DNA from 3 places in the Aeribacillus sp. FSL K6-1305 genome. Region 2 is predicted to be linked to each of the others. Evidence: riboswitches for the same ligand, from Rfam matches in the RefSeq annotation. Region 2 holds a riboswitch; each other region holds the start of a gene.

Region 1 (7,892 bases), on a different contig from region 2:
GCGCTTCATCTAAAATAACGAACGCATCCTCAAGTGTTCTTCCGCGCATATACGCCAATGGAGCAATTTCAATAACTCCTCTTTCTAATAAGCGCTCTGTATGGTCCACGCCTAAAATATCGTGTAGAGCATCATATAAAGGTCTTAAATAAGGATCTACCTTTTCTTTTAAATCGCCGGGCAAAAAACCTAAATTTTCACCAGCTTCAACGGCCGGCCGCGTTAATATGATTTTATTTACAAGCCCATTTTTCAAGCAATGGACGGCCATGACAACAGCGAGAAACGTTTTTCCTGTTCCTGCTGGACCGATTCCAAATACTAAATCATGCGTTTTAATTGCTTGAAAATACTTTCGTTGACCTAGCGTTTTTACACGAATGATTTTTCCTTTTGCATTTTTCGCAACTTCTTCATCGTATAGGGATTCAAATTCATCGATCTTCCCACTTTTCGCCATTTTTGTTGCATAAAGCACGTCTTGTTCGTTAATCGAAATTCCTTTTCGAATAACCGAAAGAAGGGATTTCAAGATGTCTTCAACCAGTTCAGCTTTTTCTTTATCTCCTGAAACATATACCGCTTCACCGCGCGAAATGATCGATACGTTTAACTCTTCTTCAATTTTTTTTAAATGAACATCATGAATCCCAAATAAATTAATGGCTTCATTCGGATTTTCTAAACTCTGGCTGATTGTGACTAAATCTTCTGTCATTCTCTAATCTCCCTGAACCCGTTTTATTTTTACAATGTTTTCAATAACTTGGAAGTGTATTTTCAATCTTACTTTACCATTCTCGACGTCTTCGTGCAAAACTTTTTCGCCAACAATTTTGACATCTTTTCCAAGTTTTCGAAATAAGTCATTTTTCCCGGCAGCAATCGCTTGCCGTTTCGCTTCATCCACAGAATATTTTCTGTGAAAGGTTTCCGTCTCACGAATCGTTTCTTTCTTATAGTTAACTGGAAGATCCCATTTTAAAAATTTTAATGGACGCTCGTCTCGCTCCACCGCATATTGCGGATATTCCGATTCATCATTGCGAAACATCCCCCAAATAGGAAGGGAAAAAGAACGAAAGGAGAGAAAATGCTTCGTGACTGACTTTCCTGAAAATAACTGGAAAGTTGTTTGAAGCGGCACCTCCACTGTTGAAATATACCAAGTTTCGCCTAATATTTCTCCGTCTGCTGCCACTTTTCGTATTTTATCACCTTCTCCAACTACACCGGAAACTAATATTTGTCCTTTTCTAACAAAATCATGAACGTCTACTAAAGGTTGTCCTTTTTCAACATACATTTTTGCTATAACAGCTTCCTTCGCGGCCACTAAATGCCTCGGCCCCTCCACTTTGCTTTTTTGCTCTTTTTTCTTTTCGGCTACTTCCAGAGAATATGTCGTTCCTTTTAATTTGACACCGATCCATGTTATATCATCTATTTGGCTCATCAAACGATTTTGAACTGTTTGATTGCTCGATGTCAAAAACTGAAACGTCCCTCTTTTAATTCCTATTTTGTCCAATTCTTTTTGTATTAAATGCTCTGTTTTCGGACTAGCCCCTTTTATTTCAATATGCCAAATCATGTTGGATAAAAGAAATGTAATGGCAATGAACAGAACAATTCCAATAACAAAACCAAAATTTCTCCATGATTTTTTTAATAAAAATGGAAATCCTATCCTTTGGTGAAAGGTGCACTTACATTCATGTTTACGAACTACTTTTCGTAAAGCCTGTACATCTTTAAGGCGTATAAAAAAAGAAATTGCACCGTTTTCCAGCCGCTTTACATTTATTGTGACAATGCCAAGCCGCGTGCAATCGTTCAACATTCTTTCTGAGCCGGTTCCTTCCGCTATTACCTGAACGAAGCCTGTAAAATATAACAACCAATTGTTCCGCATCCCGATCCCCCTACTGATCAATATATAATACTTGTTCAATTTTCCCTTCTACAAGGAGCTCTTCTGGCAATATCGCTTTCATCACAAAATCGCTTCCTTTAATGAGCATCTGGCCTTGCTGCAGCAAAACTCGAATCTCTTTATCTGTAAAAGAAAGCAGTCCTTTATGATTTTCTATATATATATGCAATGTACCGATCATCGTAACACGGGGAAGATCCATCATGACGTCAGCTGGTATTTGCAATCCTTCTGTCAATATGCTTTTTATTCGCTGATGCCATTTTTTGCCCATAAAAGAACCCCCTTCATCCTCATATTTATGAGAGACAAAAGGGGATTAACACCATTAATTCATTTATTTTATGAAATTCGACCGATGGGGCTTTTTGGATCGTGGTTCATCTAAAATGACGCTCCAAATGACTCCTTTTGCAGCTGAATGCATGTGTAAAGCTGATGGTTTCTGTTTTTTATTTTTATTATGAAAAGATTTCATATTCGATTTGTCTTTTTCAGCTTTTTTTAGTTGGCTGGATAGGCCTGTGTGTACATTTTGAATTTGATTCCATTCATTTGGAGGGCTTGTCGAAACATTTTTTATCCTTTGTTTCGTTTGTTTTGCAACTTGTTTCCTTTTTTTCTGCTGCTCTTGATCTTTTTTATTTCTGCCAAACAAAGAAGAAATAATCCCGATTAAAATAACAATGAACAGTGGATTTTCAAATATTTCCATATGACACCTCCTTTGATGGGCAGAAAGATCATTCTTCTTCATCACCAGCAGAGTTTTTTGTCATTTTTCCGATAGAATCACGCATATTTGTATCAGCGGTAATGTTTTTGATGTTCATATAATCCATAACTCCAATATTTCCTGATTTTAAAGCTTCCGCCATTGCAAGCGGAACTTGCGCTTCCGCCTCAACAACTTTTGCCCGCATTTCTTCAACTTTAGCGCGCATTTCCTGCTCTCTTGCCACCGCCATCGCCCTGCGTTCCTCCGCTTTAGCTTGCGCGATGTTTTTGTCTGCTTCCGCTTGATCTGTCTGCAGGATCGCACCGATGTTTTTGCCGATGTCAACGTCCGCGATGTCGATGGATAAAATTTCAAAGGCTGTTCCTGAATCGAGTCCTTTGTTTAAAACTGTTTGCGAAATCATATCAGGGTTTTCCAGCACTTTTTTATGATCATCAGAAGAACCAATGGTGCTGACAATTCCTTCACCTACACGTGCGATAATCGTTTCTTCCCCGGCACCGCCAACAAGCCGGTCGATATTGGCTCGCACCGTGATGCGGGCTTTTGCTTTCACTTCAATTCCGTCCATGGCAACCCCTGCAATAAACGGGGTTTCGATTACTTTCGGATTTACGCTCATTTGAACGGCTTCAAGCACGTCTCTTCCCGCTAAATCAATCGCAGCACAACGTTCAAAGCTCAATTCAATATTAGCTCTTTCAGCTGCAATTAATGCGTTGACAACTCGATCGACATTTCCCCCTGCCAAATAATGGCTTTCCAATTGATTTGTTGTGACATCAAGGCCGGCTTTATGCGCTTTAATTAACGGATTGATCACTCGACTTGGAATGACTCTGCGCAGCCTCATTCCAATAAGAGTCAAAATACTGATGCGAACGCCAGCTGCCAGAGCGGAAATCCAGAGCATAATCGGCACAAAAGAGAACAAGATGCCAAGCAAAATAAGACCTAATACGATAAGACCTAGTAAAAGAAAAAATGATACATCCATGTGATATACCTACCTCCTATTCATTTTCATTAATAGCTCTTACAACAATTCGTGAGCCTTCTACTTTAACAATTTTCACTTTTTTTCCTTTCTCAATATACGTTCCTTCTGTCACAACATCCAATCTTTCCTCTCCATCGGTCATTACTGTTCCTGCCGGTCGTAAAGCAGTCACAGTTACACCCGTTTTCCCAATTAAATCTGTACGATTTTGATTGGATACATAACCTTTCTCCGTGCTGATTGAATCATTTAAAATAATTTTTTTAAACCATTTCATACGCTTACCAATCACCTTTGACATGATGAATATTGTGAATATCGAAATGGAACCGGCAATAAAAAGAGAAACCGCCATATGTCCTATATGATCAGCTGCTAAAAATAAACTTAAAAGGACTGAAAGAAAACCGATTGCTCCAATAATTCCTCCTGGAACAAACAACTCTGCAATTATAAGCAGTACCCCAAGCACGAACAAAACAACCGTTTCCAATCCCGCAAGCCCTGCAATAAAATGACCGAAGAAAAACAAAAACAGTGCCAATAGTCCAATAAAACCAGGAATGCCAAACCCAGGAGTGTACAATTCTAACACAAACCCTAAACCGCTAATCGTTAATAATATCGGAATGGTATACATGTTTGTTACAAAACGGGCTATTTTTTCAGCAAACGTCTCCTCAGTCTCCTGGACTTTTGCACCTTCCATTCCGATCGATTTCAAAAGCTCTGCCCGGCTTTTGGCGATGCCTTCACCATACCCGACTTCCATCGCTTGTTTTGCTGTTAATGTTAGTAATTCTCCTTTTTCTGCACCATATTCGGGCATATCCAAGCTGCTGTCTACCATCGCCTCAGCGAACATAGGGTCTCTGCCATGAACCTCAGCAGCATTTCTCATCTCTGCTTTCCAAAACGATTGCACTTTTACTTCTGCAGCATTGCCATTGGAGTCAATGACAGCCGCTGACCCAATGGTACCGCCAGGATGGTAATATATTTGATCAGCCCTTAATGCTATATAAGCCCCTGCGGAAATCGCATGTTTATTTACATAAGCGATTGTTTTGATATCTGTATCCATAATCATTTTACCTATTTCTATCGCTGCCTCTAAAGCACCGCCAGGAGTGTTCAATTCAAAAACAATGACATCCGCCTTCTCTTTTTCCGCCTCCTGAATGGATCGTTTAATAAAATGCACCAACCCTTTTTCAATTGTATTTTCAATCGGAATAAAATAAACAGTTTTCCCTTCAGATGATTTGGCATCAAAAGACGCACAAATAATCGACAAGATGAGCAGCAGAGCGCAAATAGCGAAAAACTTATTGTTTGATTTCAGGCCTCTCCCCCCTTATTTTTTGCCTAATATTATTACGGACAATTGCGCAGAAAGTTTCAAAAATCAACAATTCTACAAACATCATGAAACGAAAAAATATTTTCATTATTTTTCATATTATGTTACTATTAAAAAAAATATATAACCATCTACTAGGGGTGTCCAATTAGCTGGACTGAGAGAAGAACGCGCCTGAAGTTCTTCAACCCTTTGAACCTGATCTGGATGATGCCAGCGTAGGGAAGTAGGTAGCGGGAGTATTTGTATTGCCTTCTTTTTCTATATTGAATTGATCGGGTTCGTGCTAAAGCGAACCCGTTTTTATTTTTCACGTCCCATCTCCCCTCCTATTTTTCTATGCACATCTTCAGATAAAAAAATGGAGGAGGAGAAAAATGAAACATTATTTCGAAAACATGCAGTTTCCAGCAAGCAAAAAAATTTATGTGACTGGGTCGAGACCCGATATTCGGGTTCCGATGAGGGAAATTCAATTAACTCCCACGAAAACGGAAGCGGGAACGTTTGAAAATGAACCTGTAAAGGTTTATGACACGAGCGGTCCCTATACAGATCCTGATTTTCAGGCAGATATTCATAAAGGTTTGCCGGCTGTGCGCAAACAGTGGATTTTAGACCGTCATGATGTTGTAGAATATGACGGGCGCCAGGTAAAGCCTGAAGATAATGGATTTCGCAATTGGGAAGATCACAATATTGCCACACCTTTTCATCGAAAGCCTTTCAAAGCAAAAAAAGGTGCTGTCGTTACACAAATGCACTATGCAAAAAAGGGGATCATCACCCCAGAGATGGAGTTTGTGGCGATTCGTGAAAACATGGATCCTGAATTCGTTCGTCAAGAAGTCGCTGCCGGCAGGGCCATTATTCCGTCCAACATTAATCACCCGGAAAGTGAACCGATGATCATCGGCCGGAACTTTCATGTAAAAATTAATGCCAACATTGGCAATTCAGCTGTAACATCGTCAATCGAAGAAGAAGTTGAGAAGATGCTTTGGGCCATCCGCTGGGGCGCTGACACAATTATGGACCTGTCAACAGGAAAAAATATTCATGCAACAAGAGAATTTATCATCCGCAACTCGCCCGTGCCGGTTGGAACCGTCCCGATTTACCAAGCGCTCGAAAAAGTAAATGGCGTTGCTGAAGATTTAACATGGGAAATTTACCGTGATACATTAATTGAGCAAGCAGAACAAGGGGTCGATTATTTTACTATACATGCCGGCGTGCTGCTTCGCTATATCCCTTTGACCGTCAAACGGACGACCGGAATCGTATCCCGCGGCGGTTCGATCATGGCGCAGTGGTGTATGGCGCATCATCAAGAAAACTTTTTATACACTCATTTTGAAGAGATTTGCGAAATTTTAAAAACATATGATATTGCCGTTTCATTAGGTGACGGCTTGCGTCCCGGATCTATTCGAGATGCCAATGATGAAGCGCAATTTGCCGAATTGAAAACGCTCGGTGAATTGACGGAAATCGCCTGGAAACATGATGTCCAAGTCATGATCGAAGGCCCTGGGCACATTCCGATGCATAAAATTAAAGAAAATGTTGATTTAGAAAATGAAATTTGCAAAGGGGCTCCTTTTTATACCCTCGGTCCATTAACGACCGATATTGCTCCCGGCTATGATCATATTACGTCAGCCATTGGAGCAGCCATGATCGGCTGGTACGGAACGGCCATGCTATGTTATGTAACTCCGAAAGAGCATTTAGGCCTTCCCAATAAAGAGGATGTGCGCCAAGGTGTTGTTGCTTATAAAATTGCAGCCCATGCCGCAGATTTGGCAAAAGGGCATCCAGGCGCCCAAATAAGGGATGATGCTTTATCAAAAGCCCGTTTTGAATTTCGCTGGAACGACCAATTTAATCTTTCTCTCGATCCTGAACGGGCACGCGAATATCATGACGAAACTTTGCCGGCAGAAGGAGCGAAAATTGCCCATTTTTGTTCTATGTGCGGTCCAAAATTTTGCTCGATGAAAATTTCCCACAATTTAAGAAAAATGGCCGGTTCAAGTGATTCTGATTTCGTTCAGGAAGGTTTGAGGCAAAAAGCAAAAGAATTTATAGAGGGCGGGTCATCCCTTTATCGATAAATAATTTTCAAACTAATGCTCCTAGAAGCTTTAATGGCTTCCAGGAGCTATTCATTCATTAAACGTTTGATCAATCCCGCTGGTTCAATCGGAGCTAAACTTTTATGATATTCATCCACTTTCGATAAAAATTTTGATAGCTGCTTAGATTGCAGCGCTCGAATAATGGAGGCCGAAATATTTGTTTCCTCTTGCCAATTTCGAAAATCAAACACCATCCCGAATTTTGTTAATTTCTCCAAATTTATTTCTTCCTGTCCTGGAAGAGTGTGGTATACAAATATAGGAATTTTTTTGTATAAACATTCGCTGATTGTCACACCCCCGGGTTTTGTCATGATAAAATCGACGCGATTGTACAGATCGTTCATTTGTTCTCTTGAAGAGATGTAAGGTAAAGGAGTAATTCGTGGATGGTTTTGTTTTATTAATCGATCATAAAGCTTTCTGTTTTTTCCGCATAACACCATATAATGGATATCATCATCGCGGCTGATTTTTTCCGTTATCTTCTCTATTGAACCGACGCCTGAGCTTCCTCCCGAAATTAATCCTCGATAAAAGCGCATGCTATGTACATGTTCATCTTTCCTTTTTGTAAAATTTGGGTGAATAGGAATCCCTGTAACAAAAATCTGCTCTTTCTTTATACCTTTTTCGAGCAAATAATCTTTCATATATGAGTGACCGACAAAATGATAGTCAATTTCTCTTTTTCCCCAAAGATGATGAAT
Region 2 (7,892 bases):
GTTTGCATAGGTTCGTTTCTTTAGCATTAAAACAGAAAAATAAGACATACAATGAGGATGACAATAAACAATAAGGTATAAATCCATGTCAACGAGCGAACATTGCGAAAGGAGCTTGTTTCATATTCCCTTGACCTTGCGAGTTCATCATGGGGACTGTTCCCGATCGCTTTATATGTTTCTATTTTGTTTCCTACTTCTTTTCCGATAAACGCAGTTAAAATGAGTGCAAGTACACAAATAATAATGCCTACGGTCAATAACATACTATACATAAAACCATCTCCCTGTCTCTTTACATTGTGGTAGAGAATTGATTCGTTAATGTCCTTGCTTGATAATCACCTGAAAATAGAAATTTATTTATGCTGAATATTATAAAATGCATCAGCAAATCTTTTTATTCCTTCATTTATATTTTCTTCATTTTCTCTTGCGAAGGTAAAACGGACATATTTTGTACTTGATCCAAGCGTTGAGCCCGGAACATAAATAACCCCGCGCTTGATCGACTCTTCTAGCAGCTGGATCTCATTAAAGTCTTTCTTTATTTTGCACCATAAATGAATGCCTCCTTGTGGGATATAAAAATCAACATCGTCTTTTAAGTAGAATCGAAGGCTTTTGACAATTTGATCCCTTCTGTTTTCGAGCCGTTTGACTAAGCAGTTGATATGGGCATCGAAGTCGTCAGATTCCAGAAAATCATTGGCAATCCATTGAGTAAAGCTGGCATGACCGAAATCCACTTGCTGTTTGGCATCAGACAATCTTTCAATCACAGGCTTTGGTCCAATAACCCAACCAATTCGCAAACCAGAAGCAACAATTTTTGACAATGAGCTGATATATAAGACATTTCCATGCTCATCCATTGATTTTAGCGGGTAGGTCTCTTCCCCATTAAAGGACGTTAAACTGTAAGGATCGTCTTCAACAATCGGTATTCCATACTCAGACGATATTTCCAATATTTTTTCCCGCCGGTTTTTATGAAGGAAAGCGCCTGATGGATTTTGGAAAGCAGGATTTAAAAAGATCATCCTGATTCGATGTTTTTTATGCAATAGAAGCAAATCATCCGGGTTTATACCGTCTTTGTCAACTGGTAAATAGAAAGGTCTAATTCCGGTTGATTTAAAGACCGGGAGACTGTAATAATACGAAGGCTCTTCTAATGCTATCGCATCACCCGGCTTTAATAAGCATTGGACGATTAAATATAAAGCTTGCTGCGCTCCTGATGTGATGAGAATGGAAGACGGATTTGTCTCAATTCTCCGATATCGTTTCACATGCTTTGTGATAGTTTTTCTTAATATCTCATTCCCTTGAGGATGATCATATCCTAGGCTTCCGATAAATGACCTTGTCGAAATGATTTCTCGCAAGGAGTCGATTGGAAAAAGATCTTCCGACAATTCACCGCTAGCTAAATTGATTAGTTTATGCTCTTCCATCTCTTTGCGTATTCTCTGGGTCACAGGTAAATTCGGCAAGAACGATCCTGCCTCAATATACCGATTCCAGCTTGGTACACGCTTCTTTGTCATGCCCCATATATCTTTGCTGATTGTTGTTCCGCTTCCTCTCTTTCTCTCGATAAGTCCGTTTGATTCTAATTCGTCATATGCAGCCACAACTGTGCTTCTGTTTATTTGCAGCTTATTGGCCAAAAACCGTTCAGAAGGCAGCGGTTTATCAGGGGGAAATGTGCCATCCGCAATTCCATTTTCAATATATTCGGCCAGTTGTTTATATATAGGCTTTTTTGCATTTCGATCCGGTTTCCAGTCCATATGCTTCACCCTTTAGATTTGCTTGGCACTTCCTGCTATATGGCAAGTTAACCAGGTTCTTTGTTATTTATCTATAGAATGTTCCTATTGAACATAATCGAAAATGTTGTTATATCCATCAAAATTTGAACCTGTTCAAACATTAATTATAACGCTAGATGAAAGAATAATGCCCATCCAATTCAGTAACATTTTACCCATCCACTTTTATTTTAACTTGGAGTTTTTAGCACATGATTTGAACGCTGCTGAAAAATCATTATCTTTTGTAACATGGACGCAATGCTTAAAGCTGTCCTGCCCGATTTTTTCTTTACTTGAAGTTGAAAACCCTTAAAATAGATGTGCGATTTTCGGCAAATTTATTTCACTTTATGGTTCATCTTGGATAAATGGCTGTTGCAGTATTGAAATTGGATGATTGACAAAGTCTTTGATTGGATGGTCCAAAAATTTTTGAACATTTTTATTATGAATAATATACTCCAATTCAAACCGTTTCTCATATTTTACGCTTAATGCTTCTATAGAATTAAGTGTTGATAGTTAGTTCGACACTCAGCCACAGCTGTATTGTACAAAGGAGCATGCTAAGAAATTACCATTAAATTACTTCAGATGAGATATCACATGAAAAGCTCTCATGGAAAAACATAATCCAATTATTTTGAACTCTAATACATGGGCCGGCCCTTCTATGCTTAAAAAGAGGATTATTCAAAGTGTTTTCCTTCCTGTGCAGATTTTTTTATGGAAGATGAATAGGGGGCAACTTCCGAAGGTTATTGACTTTGAAGGTTCGTGAGCTTCGGCATTTAAGATGGCTTTAGATTTTTCAATTTGGTGGAGGGGAAGAATATGTCGAACAGAGCACAAAAGGTTAAAGTTGCTGTTATACAAGCCTCATCTGTTATTATGGACCGGGACGCCACGACAAAAAAGGCGGTTAGCCTCATACATCAAGCTGCTGAAAAAGGAGCAAAGATTGTTGTATTTCCTGAAGCTTTTATTCCCGCTTATCCTAGAGGCTTATCTTTCGGTACAACGATTGGGAGCCGTTCGGCTGAAGGGAGGAAGGATTGGTATAGATACTGGAGCAATTCTGTAGCTGTTCCGGACGAAACGACGGAACAACTGGGCGAAGCGGCTCGAAAAGCAGGTGTCTACCTTGTGATAGGCGTTACAGAAAGGGATAATGAATTTAGCGGCGGGACTCTTTACTGTTCTGTTTTATTTTTCGATTCTGACGGACAGTTGTTAGGAAAACACCGCAAATTAAAACCGACTGCAGCAGAACGGATTGTTTGGGGGGAAGGGGATGGAAGCACATTACCAGTGTTTGACACCCCTTATGGAAGAATAGGGGCGCTAATCTGCTGGGAAAATTATATGCCGTTAGCAAGGGCTGCGATGTATGCACAAGGAATTCAAATTTATATTGCCCCAACGGCTGATGCAAGGGAAACTTGGCAGTCAACAATCCGCCACATTGCTTTGGAGGGGAGATGCTTTGTTTTGTCTGCCAATCAATATGTGACAAAAGATATGTATCCGAAAGATTTGGCTTGTTATGATGAACTTGCTTCTTCACCTGAAGTAATGAGCAGAGGTGGTAGCGCGATTGTTGGACCGTTGGGCGAATATGTGGCAGAGCCCGTATTTGGCAAGGAAGACATCATCATTGCAGAACTGGATATGAAACAAATCGCCTATAGCCAGTTTGATTTTGATCCTGTTGGGCATTATGCAAGACCTGATGTTTTTAAATTGCTAGTCAACAAAGAGAAGAAGACAACTATTGAGTGGAAAAATTAATCTCATGATGAGACTCGTTTCTACGATTGATCTCATTATTTATTTGAGATTTTTGCAGTTCAATAAACAATAAGGGAAATAAAGAAATCCCTTGCTCCTTTACATTAAGAAAGCGTTTATTTTATAATTAGTGTAAAACAAACGTTCGAGTGGATTCGCTATTTTAAGAAATATTTTCCGGGAAATATCGAGCCCTCTGGCGAATGGGAATGATTTTGTCGAACTTAGCTGAGAGCTTGTTTAAAAAAGGAGATGCTCTTAATTGATAAAAATTAAGAAAATTGTTTTGCATATATTACAGATGCGTTTGAAAGCCCCATTTTCTACTAGCTATGGAGACATTCACGATCGCGAATTGTTGATCGTAGAAGTAAAGGATGATGATGGTGCAGCCGGTTTTGGAGAAGGGGTTGCTTTTTCCATTCCATGGTATACAGAAGAAACCGTGAAAACAACTGTGCACATGATCGAAGATTTCCTCATTCCGATTTTATCAAAGACGACGTTTCATCATCCTCGTGAGTTGGCTGAATCGTTTCGTTTTATTCGCAGAAATTATATGGCAAAAGCGGCTTTGGAAGGTGCCGTGTGGGATCTATATGCAAAACAGCAAAATATACCTCTTTCACAAGCTCTCGGGGGAATGAAAAAAGAAGTTGAAGCTGGGGTGAGCATCGGTATTCAGCCAACAATAAAAGATTTAATCAGTCTTATTGAACAATATCAGGAGGAAGGATACAAGAGAGTAAAAATAAAGATTAAACCAGGTTGGGATATTGAAGTAGTTAAGGAAATACGGAAGCATTTTCCGAACTTGGATTTAATGGCTGATGCGAACAGTGCCTATACATTAAAAGATATAAATCATCTAAAACAATTGGATGAGTTTCAATTAATGATGATTGAGCAGCCTCTTGCGCACGATGATATTGTGGATCATAGCAAACTTCAAAAAGAATTGGACACACCGATCTGTTTAGATGAAAGTATTTGTTCCTTCGAAGATGCTCGAAAGGCTGTTGAACTTCGAAGCTGCAAAATTATGAATATAAAAATCGGCCGTGTTGGCGGTTTGACAGAAGCAAAAAAAATCCATGATTTTTGCAAAGAGCAAAATGTTCCAGTTTGGTGCGGAGGGATGCTTGAATCAGGGATTGGACGGGCCCATAATATAGCCTTAGCGACACTTGAACAATTCACACTGCCAGGAGATATATCCAGTTCATCTAAGTATTGGGAAGAAGATATTATTGAACCGGAAATATCGGTTTATAATGGAAAAATTGCCTTGCCTGATAACCCGGGGATCGGTTTTCATGTAAGCCGTGAAAAATTAAAAAAATACACTGTTGAAACGAAAGTATTTACCCTATAAACAAAATTATCCTCTGCATGTTTTGCAGAGGATGATTTTGTTTATTTTACAACCAATCTTGGCGCTGCCATAATGAGAATAACAGTAACGACAGCGCATAATACAAACGCTCCTATCATCGTAATGCCGTTTACGATCAAAGAATAAACGACCGCTGACATTCCTTCTGGTGCATATTCTCCGAAGAAAAAGACACCGCTGATAAAATGCCAAAAATAACGTGCAAAAGCTCCGATGAAGACGCCAAAGATGATGAAAACAAGAGCAGAGCTTTTCTTTCCATCTTTCAGCTTATTTTGAATAGTTTTGCTGAAAAGACCGGCTAAACCGATAAAGGAAAAAGCTAGAAAATAGTCGATGAAGCCTTGAACAGGCGTCAGGATGTATGCATCACCTAATACAATTTGCAATAATCCCCATAAAAAGCCGGAAATGAAGCCAATCTTTGCACCGGATCGAAACGATAATATGAGTACAGGCACCATGGCAATGGATATAGAAATGGCTGATGATAATTGAATGGAAGGGAGAAGATCAAGTATAACTGCCAATGCTGCAAAGATTGCTGCTTCTATTAATAGTAATAAGCGATTTTTTTCCAAAAATAAAACCCCCTGTATATTATTTGCTATCAACAAATATCCATAAGGGGGAAAAAGGCTGTATCATGGATCAGTATACTTCCACATCCCTACGCTAGCATTAACTAACAGGTTCAAAGGGTCTGGACGAAATATCCGTCCACTCTCAGCATATAGCTCCCCTTGTGGATCTGTTGATATTCGAATCTTATGTCTATCATAATAGACTATAAGAAAATTGTCATTCTTTTTTCGCTATATTCAAATAAATTTAAACACGATAAAGCTGAAATGCAGCCTTTGGACAAAAAGTAATGAAAAAAGGGCGTTAACAATAAGAACTTTTTTCAGAATGGGGGTTTTGGTTTGAATCTTAAACGTGAGCGTTATGAAGTAGTGGATGTGGTGCGGGGGGCTGCGATATTTGGCATTTTACTTGTGAATATGGCGCATTTCAGCTATCCAGATGTATATTTATACCAAATAGGCAGCGAAAATTTTTTTACTGAAACATGGAGAACATGGGATTTTCTAACGAAAAATATTTTGGAAATATTTGTACAAATGAAGTTTATTACAATGTTCTCATTATTGTTCGGATTTGGAATCATCATCATGGAGGAACGGGCTTTAGGAAACGGCAGGAACTTTGTTTCTATATATATACGCAGACTGGTGGTGCTTTTTGTATTTGGACTAATTCATTCATTTTTCATTTGGGATGGAGACATTTTAATGGATTATGCTGTGCTGGGGTTTCTTCTCCTTTTTTTCCGGAAGTGTTCCTGGAAAACCCTTTTGGTATGGACTGTATGTTTATTTAGTTTATATTTGCTCCTTATTGGTTTGATGACGGCTGTATCCAATGGTGAGGATGCTTTAGTCCAAAAAAGAGAGCAGGCTGCCTTATTGGAAGAGGAGGCAAGAAACGCAATCCATTCATATCAAAACGGAAGTTTTACTGATATTTTCCATCAGCGTATTCATGATCGGCTTTTTTACATGTCTATGTCTGGCATGTGGCCTTTTCAACCGCTTGTCTATATAATAAACATGCTCCCATATATCAGCATGTTTTTAGTTGGCATGATATTTGCGAAACAAAAGCTTTTTCAAGAACCGGAGAAGCATCGAAGGTTATTAACAGCCATCTGGTTTTTCGGGCTTATCATTGGGCTTCCGTTAAATATTTTTGCGGTCACCGCTAAAAATAGTTTTTACATGGTGTTCGGTGCACCATTTCTCATGTTGTTTTATGTGATCTCTCTAATATTTTTATATTTTCACCCAATCTGTCGGCAAATTGTTAAGAAGATTGCGCCTGTTGGACGCATGTCATTGACAAATTACATCATGCAATCTGTTATTTGTACATATCTTTTTTATCATTACGGATTGGGATTGTACGGTAAAGTATACCCCTTCGCCGGTTTTTGGCTTGCACTCGCAATTTTTGCCGTGCAGCTTATCATCAGCCATATTTGGTTTAAATATTTTCAATTAGGGCCGTTGGAGTGGGTATGGAGAACAGCGATGTATTTCAAGCGCCAGCCTATTCGCATGAAAAAGGAAGTTTCGAAGCATAATAACAGATCAAGATGAATTGTAAAAATGTAGTTTCAAATCTCAGATTTTGAGTTTATGATAGCTCTTTCTTTTTGAAAATAATTTATAGTATGATGGAACAAAGGAGTGTCTAGGCAACATGTTTCTACAAGCAATTTTTATTTTTTTGCTGCAATTATTGTATGTACCAGTATTGACGATCCGAACTATTTTGTTAGTGAAAAATCAAACAAAGGCTGCTGCTGGTATAGGTTTGCTAGAAGCAGCGATTTATATTGTCGCTTTAGGAATAGTTTTTCAAGATTTATCTAATATTTACAATATTAGTGCATATATTATCGGTTTTGGTGCAGGGCTGTTGTTGGGCGGTGAACTGGAGAAAAAGCTGGCTTTTGGATATGTAACATACAATGTGAATTTAATGGATAAAAATTCCGGATTAGTCAAAAAATTGAGGGAGGCTGGTTTTGGGGTTACGGTCTTTCAAGGAGAAGGAATGAATTCGATTAGGTATCGTTTGGAAGTTGTTGCTCAACGCTCTCGGGAGGAAGAATTTTTAAACCTTGTCAATGAAATAGAACCAAAAGCGTTTTTAAGCTCGTATGAAATTCGTTCTTTTAAAGGTGGATATTTAACAAAAGCGATGAAAAAGCGGGTAAAGCGTTTAGAAAAAGGACGAACATAACGGTCGAAGGGAGGGTGAAGCGTGGATATATTTGCAAAAATTGCTGAGGATCGGATCAAAAAGGCATATGA
Region 3 (7,892 bases), on a different contig from region 2:
AAATTTGTTCTTTCGGACCGTCTGCGACGATTTGTCCTTTTTGATTAAATAAAAGTATGCGGTCGACAAAGTCAAGAACATGATCAATTTTATGTTCAACGATGATAACTGTTTTATCTTGAGCTGCTTGTTTCATCGTGTCCCATACCGCTTTTGTCCCTTCCGGATCCAGCATTGCAGTCGGCTCGTCCAAAAATAACACGTCTGGATGCAATGCTAAAACAGTGGCGATCGCCAGCCGTTGCTTCATGCCGCCTGATAATGATTGAATGCTGATATGAAGATCATCAAAATGAAGGCCGACCATTTCCAGGTAAACTCGCATTTTTTCATGCATTTGTTCTCTTTTCACTTGCAAATTTTCCAAAACAAAAGCCATTTCTTCATCTACATACGGCATGCAAAATTGCGTGTCAGGATCTTGAAACACATATCCCCAAGATGACGGAGTCAAGATTTTTTCTGCTTTCATCGGAACTTCAATAGATTTTGGAATTAAACCGCTTAGCACTTGCAAAAACGTCGATTTCCCACAGCCGGAAGGACCAAGAAGCAAGACTTTTTCTCCCTTATAGAAAGAAGAGGATACATCCTTAAAAAGCAAGGATTCCTCTCCAGGATATTTTAATCGTAAATTTTTCACTTCGCATACTAGATCCATGTTTGCCACCTCTAGTTCAGTGCGTCATAATCTTCATGCGACGCAGGTCTTACTAAATTAGTCACTCCTGTTGCTTCCAAAGATTTCACTAGATAATAGGCAAACGCGCCGGCAATAATGATTGAGCCAATCAATCGAGCTCCAATGAATAATAGCAAGTTCCAAAATACTAAGTCATCTATATAGCCTTTATAAAGATCCATAATTAGCGAACCAGCTGCTGAAGCGGCTGCAGCCAGCATGACAACACCGATATTAAACTTTTTATATCGAAAAATCGCAAAAATGATCTCTGCAAATAGTCCTTGGACGATTCCGTAAAGAAGAACCTCTATGCCGAATTCAGAGCCGGTTATAAATTCTGCAGATGCCGCTGCTGTTTCCGCTATCAGCGCTACTCCAGGCTTGCGAATAATAAGAAAGGCGACCGTCGCAGCAATAAACCACATACCGTATATGAGCTGGTCGACATGCAGCCCGATCGGCTTGACCGCATAGTAAAGCGGTCCCCATAGTTTATAAACAATTCCAAAAACGATCGAAATAACAATTGTTACTAGAATGTCTGTCAGTTTTAATCCTTTCATTATGATCAAACTCCTTTATTGACTGATTTTGGGTTCCACTTCCCATTTTTCTAAACGGTAAGCCATTTCCCAAAACGCTAATTCATATTGACTGCTGATGATAAAATGCTCTTCCATTCTTTTTAGATCGGCTTCTATCGTTTGTTGTGCGATTTCATCCAGCCTGTCAATTTGTTCTTCGACAAGCTGCTTAAACCAATCGCCCCCATAAGCCGCAATCCATTGGTGATAAATCGGTTCTTTTGGCTTCGCATCTTTTAATTTTTCGCCAATTTCGTAATATAGCCAATAGCACGGAAGTATTGCAGCAATAATATCGCCTAAGTGACCGTTGATCGCCGCTCGATATAAATGGGAAGTATAGGCGTACGCCGTTGGGGCCGGCTTAAAATTCGCCTTCTCCTCCTCTGTGATTCCCAGCTGTTTGGCAAATGTTTCATGAAGAGATAATTCCGCTTCAAATGTTCCTTGTGCATGCTGAGCCATTCGCGATGTCGTATATAAATCGTTTGCTTTTGCCGCTCCATACGATTGCACTTTTGCAAAATGGCTTAAATAATACGAATCTTGTAAAACGTAATAACGAAAACATTCAAGTGGCAAACTCCCTTCGGCAATACCTTTTACAAATGGATGATCGAAGCTGGCCTGCCATATCGGATCTGCTTTTGTTCGAATTTTTTCAGTAAATTTCATGTTCATTCTCTCCTATATTAAGAATTGATTTCGATTGGCCACATTTCTTTTCGTTCAGACATTTCCCAAAACATATATTCGTATTTGCTCGTTGTGACAAAAATATCTTCCAGCCATTTCAATTCTTCTTCCCGTTTTCCTTCTGCAAGCTCATTCATTAAATCTTTCAGCCATTTTGCCAATTCACCGAATTCTGTTGATGCGTACATTTTTACCCACTCGCCGTAAAACTCATGTTCACTGGCACCAGGAATCTCATGTAAGCGTGTGCCGATTTCATAATAGCTCCATGTACATGGAAGGACTGCGGCAACCAGTTCTGCCAATGATCCTCGCTGCGACACATTTAACATATAGCTCGTATATGCAACGGTTGTAGCAGCAGGCTGAACTTGTTCTAATTTTTCCTTCTCTATTCCTATTCTTTCAGCGTATTGACGATGCAAATCCATTTCCACTTTTAACGTCGAATGTAGAAGATCAGCAAAAACTGTCATTGTTTGAAGATTGTGAGCCTTTAAGCTTCCAAGGGCAAACAGGCGGCAGTATTCGATTAAATAAAGATAATCCTGCTCCATAAAAAAGCGAAATTTGTCGATATCCAGCGTCCCATTGCCGATTCCTTGAACAAACGGATGATGGTAACTCGCTTCCCAAATCGGTTTTGCAGTTTTATACAATCGGTCTGTAAACATTTGAATTACCCCTTTCGCAGCTTTTGTAATTGTCATCGTTTTTTCTGATACCAATCAAATAAAAACACGATCAGCGATTTTGTAAATGTTTTTAATTGGGGGATGGACAGCTTTTCATTCACCGAGTGTGCATCTTCAAGCGTGCCCGGTCCATATAAAACGACGGGAATTCCCGCTTCACTCAGCCAGCCGCCGTCTGTCACAGTAGGGGACATCGTCAGCTTTGCTTCCTCATTAAATGCCAGTTTATGTGCTTTTTGTAATGTTTTCACTCCGAGTGAATGTTCGTCATATGAAAAAGCTGGGAAAATTTCTCCTCGATCTTCAATCATCGATGTGCCGCCCCATTTAAATTTCGGAGGATATTTCCGAAGCCATGGATCAGCCATTGCAACATGATGGATATGTTCTTCAATTTCCCGGATCACCTCTACATAATGCTCTTCCGGGTAATAGTGAACGGTAATCCAAAGGGAACATTTATCGGCCACAAAAGCGGCGTGCCTTCCACCTTCAATCACTGCAGGATTAATTGTGGCAGAACCAGGCGGAAAGCCTTTGCTCGTTTTCATCACTGCCCAATGCTGTTCAAGCTCTCGCAGTCCTTCAATAATTTTCATCATTTTTTCAATCGCGCTTGCCCCAAAAAGCTTCCCGCCGGCATGAATCATTTGTCTTCTCGTGCCATCGTGAAATGTCTCGGGGCTTTCAATCGTAATCCAGCCCGTGATCACCCCGCCTTGCCCTTGTATTTCACAGTTGCTTGAATCGACAACGATGGCAAAATCAGCTCGATATCCCCGGTCGCAGCACGATTTTGTTCCTGCTTCGCCTACTTCTTCTCCGACGACGGACTGAAAAATGATATCCCCTCCCGGCTCAATGCCGTTTTCTTGCAGCAGCTTTAATGCAAACAGACTGGCAGCCATTCCCCCTTTCATATCCGCTACACCGCGTCCGTATATGTAATCCCCTTTAACCGTTGCCTCAAAAGGAGGCGTTAGCCATTCTTCTCCCTCTTCGATTGAAGCGACATCAATATGCCCGTTAATAATTAAACTGTGGTAATTTTCTGGATCTTTTCCTTTTTTCGTTCCTACTACGACTGGATCTTGTTCATATAAATCCCATTGATCAATGGAAAAGCCGATGTCTTCCAAATATGAGGCGACATACTTTTGAGCCTCTTTTGCATTTCTTGCCGGAGGGCTCGGCGTTTCAAACGATACGAGTGTTTTTAGAAGATTCAGAAGTTCTTCTTCCCTTTCATCAATTTGCTGAAATAGCGTTTGTAACACGTTGTCTACCCTTTCTTAACATTTTGTTTTGAAAAATGGTTTGCCAATCAGCCTTGTAATGCAAAAAGCCCGTTCCCAATATAAGGGAACGGGCAAGTATATACAAAACCCATAGACAGGTTTCGATATTACTGCACCACTTCCCTACGCTAGTATGATCTAGATCAGGTTCAAAGGGTCAAGGCACACGCCTTTCTCAGCCGTCCGGCTCCCCTAGTGGTATGTTAATATTATGAAATTTTCATTTAATTTCATTAAATCATAAAATATAGAAAAATACAAGCTAACGGTTAATTGATCCTTTTTGCTGTCTTTAATAATTCACGATAACCAATTCGAGTAAATTGCAAATGTTGATCAATATAATTAGCCTTTTTCAAATGCTCGATGGATTGTTCGGAAAAACTGCCGCTAATTTCCTGAAACCTTTGATTAATTTCCACTAACGAATGATTTAATATAAAATCCGCATCAAGCAGCAGGACAATCCGCTCGATCTCAGGATCTCTTTTTAAAATCAAGTTGGCAATCCGGCCTTTCATGAATGCCAGCTCTTGTTGAAGCTTTGAAGCTTCATCCTCTTTTTCTCTAATTTTGGCTCGGTACTTTTGTTTTTCTTCCTCTTCGATACCGGCTTTTGTTAATAGCTCCTCCAACAATTGCGTTTTATCAAGCTCCAGTTTATTTAATTGCTGTTCTTTTCGCGCCATTTCTGTTTCATCAGGCAGCTTTTCGGTTTGAATAGGCTCTTTTCGTTCTTCTTTCATCTTTATCATATAGTCTATTTTCCGATAGACAAGGAAGGCGAGAACAACTAAACATCCATTTAATAGCAGAGATATAAAACGCACGACGACGTCGTTAAACGCAAGCAAATAAAATAGGAAAAGGATAACGATGACAGCCAAAAGCACCTTTAATAGATTCATAATGGAAAAAGTTTGTGATTGTTTTGCCATCCACCTATGCTCCTTTTTGTTCAAACTAGCATCATTTATTATAGCATGTTGTGATTTGGAATGTGAATCATTTCTTTAGGATTGAGAGCTGGAAAAAGGATGTCAGATGAATGGAAAATGGAGATGCTTATCTTTTGAAAGCTTCGAAGCAATAAAAACAAGTCCTTTCAAAGCCGGAAAGGTATTTCTAAAATGAAAAACCACCTGCAATGTTTTGCAGATGGTTGAATCATTCAGCGTTTTCTGTTTCCGCTAACACCCGATTAACACGTTTTTCCAGCATTTTCATTCCGCTTCCTCCTGCTTGGAAGTGGCGAAGAATGCCGTTTTTGTCAAAAACATAATATGCAGGTACATATTGATTTTCAAAAGCATCGGTTAATTTATGTTCGTTGTCAACAAAGATCGGTTGCGTAATCCCGTGTTCTTCCGCTACTTTTTTAATATCATCAATATCTAAATCCTTTTCGGAGCGAGGCATATGAACAGCTACTACGTTCAGTTTATCTTTATATTGATCGCGGAACTCATTTACTTTCGGCATTGCTTCTTTACACAAATGGCAGCTGATTGACCAAAAATGGATTAATGTTGGTTTTTCACCGATTAATTGCTCTTTCGTTACTTCGCCATTCAGCCAAGTTGTTGCTCCGACTAATTCAGGCATTGGCTCACGTAATTTCATTTCCGCTTCCTCCTTGAAGAATGAATATCAAAAAAATAATCGTTTGAAAAAAGGCCTAACGTACTGCTAGGCCCTTTGAATGAAAAGCTTCATTATACTTTAAGCGTTTCTTGACCAGGCTTCCAGTTTGCTGGGCAAAGTCCGCCAGTTTGAAGCGCTTGAAGTACACGCAATGTTTCATCAACATCGCGGCCAATGTTGTTATGGAATACTGTTTGATATTGAAGTTCGCCTTCTGGATTGATGATGAACAATCCGCGAAGAGCAACTCCTTCTTCTTCGATTAAAACGCCGTAGTCTCTTGATACTTGATGATTTGTATCTGCTGCAAGCGGATATTTAATATCGCCTAAACCGTTCTCTTCGCGAGGAGTTTTAATCCAAGCTAAGTGTGTGTGAATTGTGTCAGTTGATACGCCAATCACTTCTGCATCAAGATCTTCAAATTCTTCATAACGGTCAGAAATAGCTGTGATTTCAGTTGGACAAACGAAAGTGAAGTCCATTGGATAAAAGAAAAGAACTGTCCATTTTCCTTGTTTCATGATTCCTTCCAAGCTTACTTTACCAAACTCTTTGTTTGGCAAAACGGCATCCATTTCAAAACGTGGAGCTTGTTTACCAACCAAACGCTCTGCCATTATGTAACCCTCCATTTTAAAATTTTATTTTAAAGGAAACTTTTTGATCGTTTCCTTCAAAAACAAATGAGAATGAATTGAGTATTTTCTCAATATCCTTCCTCCGATTACTATTATATATAACAACAAAATTTTAGTCAATTTTAAATAATAATTAATTTAAATAATCTGTTTTACATTTTCATTGCGACGAAGAGAACAATAATACTATTTCCAATTTTCGCCGCTATCATTAAAAAAATGTAACAATCATTGAAAATTCCTTTTTCTATGTTAAACTTTCAACTGTACATTCAGTTTAACATGATCCCGTCAAATAACCAAATGATTGGCTCGAAAAGAAAGGGGAAATGGTTTTGAACTTTTTTGAATCTATTGATTGGGCTGATCTGGCTTTAAAATCAGGAGAAGTTTTGGCCAAGCTTATTGGAATTTACATTGCATATATTATCGTCAAATCAATCGGCAATAAAATTATTCACAAAATGTTTGAGGGGCTTGAGAATCGGAAGGAAATTTCCACCACGCGGGCTAAAACGCTGCAAACATTAGTTTTGAATTTCTTTCATTATGCCCTGTTTTTCATTTTTATTGTTACCGTTTTTCAAGTGTTTGGCTACAATGTCACAGCGCTTTTAGCCGGGGCTGGGGTTGTTGGTCTTGCGATCGGCTTTGGAGCTCAAGGGCTCGTCAGCGATGTTGTGACAGGATTTTTCCTTCTCCTAGAAAAACAACTTGATGTTGGAGATTATGTCACTACAGGCAATTATTCAGGCATTGTGGAAGCTGTCGGTTTACGAACGACGCAAATCCGAGGCTTTGACGGCACATTGCATTATGTTCCAAACAGGCAGATTGTCGGCCTTTCCAATCATTCTAGAGGAAATATGCAAGCCCTCGTTGATATCAGCATATCGTATAATGAAGACTTAAATCGGGTCATGTCCATTCTTCAAGAAGCTTGCGACCAATTTGCAAAAGAAACTGAAGAGGTTGTGGAGGGTCCGGACGTTTTAGGCGTGCAAAATTTCGGCACGTCTGATGTGATCATCCGCATCATCGCCAAAACGAAAAACATGGAGCAGTGGGCTGTTGAAAGAAAGCTCCGGAAACGGCTGAAAGAAGTGCTTGATGAAAACGGCATCGAAATTCCGTTCCCTCATCAAGTGATGATTCATAAGAACGAGCAGCAAAAGGAAGGGGCTGTCCGAAAAGTCGATTGAATCGACCTTGGGCTCAGCCCTTTTTTCTGTTTTTAGGGTACAAAAAAATCGTCCTTTTTTATAGAATGAAATTGACCAAAAAACATTCTACAGAAAGGACGATTTCTTATGAATAATCAAATGACTATTCAAGAAAATTATAACACGCAATTAGAAATGACTCTAGAGGGTATTCAAAAAATAGAGGTTCAAAAGAATAAGAAACGCAAAAAACTAGTTTTCCAACCTTATTGCAATCGTCAAGTCATGAGCATTTTAGATATCGAAATGTATATTCCTGAAAATCATGTCGCCCGTTTAGTGGATGAAATGGTGGAATCGATTCCGGATGAAGTGTTGTATACTCATTATGTTGGTGGGGGTCGTGCACCCTATCACCCTAAAATGTTATTGAAAGTGATTTTATATGCGTACACTCAAAATGTTTATTCAAGTCGGAAAATAGCG

Evidence for each region. A riboswitch is a leader RNA that binds a small molecule or an ion and turns the genes downstream of it on or off. The one in region 2 is predicted to bind thiamine pyrophosphate.
Region 1: linked by a shared signal. The riboswitch ahead of thiC (phosphomethylpyrimidine synthase ThiC) and the one ahead of thiT (energy-coupled thiamine transporter ThiT) in region 2 are both predicted to bind thiamine pyrophosphate.
Region 3: linked by a shared signal. The riboswitch ahead of NST97_RS01265 (acetylornithine deacetylase) and the one ahead of thiT (energy-coupled thiamine transporter ThiT) in region 2 are both predicted to bind thiamine pyrophosphate.

Annotation. Positions count from the first base shown of each region.
Region 1 is NZ_JBBOQV010000001.1:1,468,098-1,475,989, forward strand. Features, by position in the region: gene NST97_RS07070 (PhoH family protein) at 1-718, opposite strand, end outside; gene yqfD (sporulation protein YqfD) at 722-1,915, opposite strand; gene yqfC (sporulation protein YqfC) at 1,926-2,210, opposite strand; gene NST97_RS07085 (hypothetical protein) at 2,274-2,651, opposite strand; gene floA (flotillin-like protein FloA) at 2,680-3,672, opposite strand; gene NST97_RS07095 (NfeD family protein) at 3,689-4,972, opposite strand; TPP riboswitch at 5,165-5,280, shown strand; gene thiC (phosphomethylpyrimidine synthase ThiC) at 5,416-7,158, shown strand; gene NST97_RS07105 (MGDG synthase family glycosyltransferase) at 7,206-7,892, opposite strand, start outside.
Region 2 is NZ_JBBOQV010000002.1:67,811-75,702, reverse strand. Features, by position in the region: gene NST97_RS10255 (hypothetical protein) at 27-275, opposite strand; gene pdxR (MocR-like pyridoxine biosynthesis transcription factor PdxR) at 360-1,799, opposite strand; gene NST97_RS10245 (carbon-nitrogen hydrolase family protein) at 2,658-3,614, shown strand; gene menC (o-succinylbenzoate synthase) at 3,880-4,989, shown strand; gene thiT (energy-coupled thiamine transporter ThiT) at 5,031-5,591, opposite strand; TPP riboswitch at 5,661-5,764, opposite strand; gene NST97_RS10230 (DUF418 domain-containing protein) at 5,937-7,172, shown strand; gene NST97_RS10225 (DUF2179 domain-containing protein) at 7,276-7,821, shown strand; gene NST97_RS10220 (DnaJ family domain-containing protein) at 7,843-7,892, shown strand, end outside.
Region 3 is NZ_JBBOQV010000001.1:277,756-285,647, reverse strand. Features, by position in the region: gene NST97_RS01285 (ABC transporter ATP-binding protein) at 1-661, opposite strand, end outside; gene NST97_RS01280 (ECF transporter S component) at 673-1,248, opposite strand; gene tenA (thiaminase II) at 1,264-1,944, opposite strand; gene tenA (thiaminase II) at 1,962-2,639, opposite strand; gene NST97_RS01265 (acetylornithine deacetylase) at 2,672-3,937, opposite strand; TPP riboswitch at 4,062-4,162, opposite strand; gene NST97_RS01260 (hypothetical protein) at 4,228-4,896, opposite strand; gene NST97_RS01255 (TlpA family protein disulfide reductase) at 5,126-5,581, opposite strand; gene NST97_RS01250 (peroxiredoxin) at 5,674-6,222, opposite strand; gene NST97_RS01245 (mechanosensitive ion channel family protein) at 6,573-7,445, shown strand; gene NST97_RS01240 (IS1182 family transposase) at 7,554-7,892, shown strand, end outside.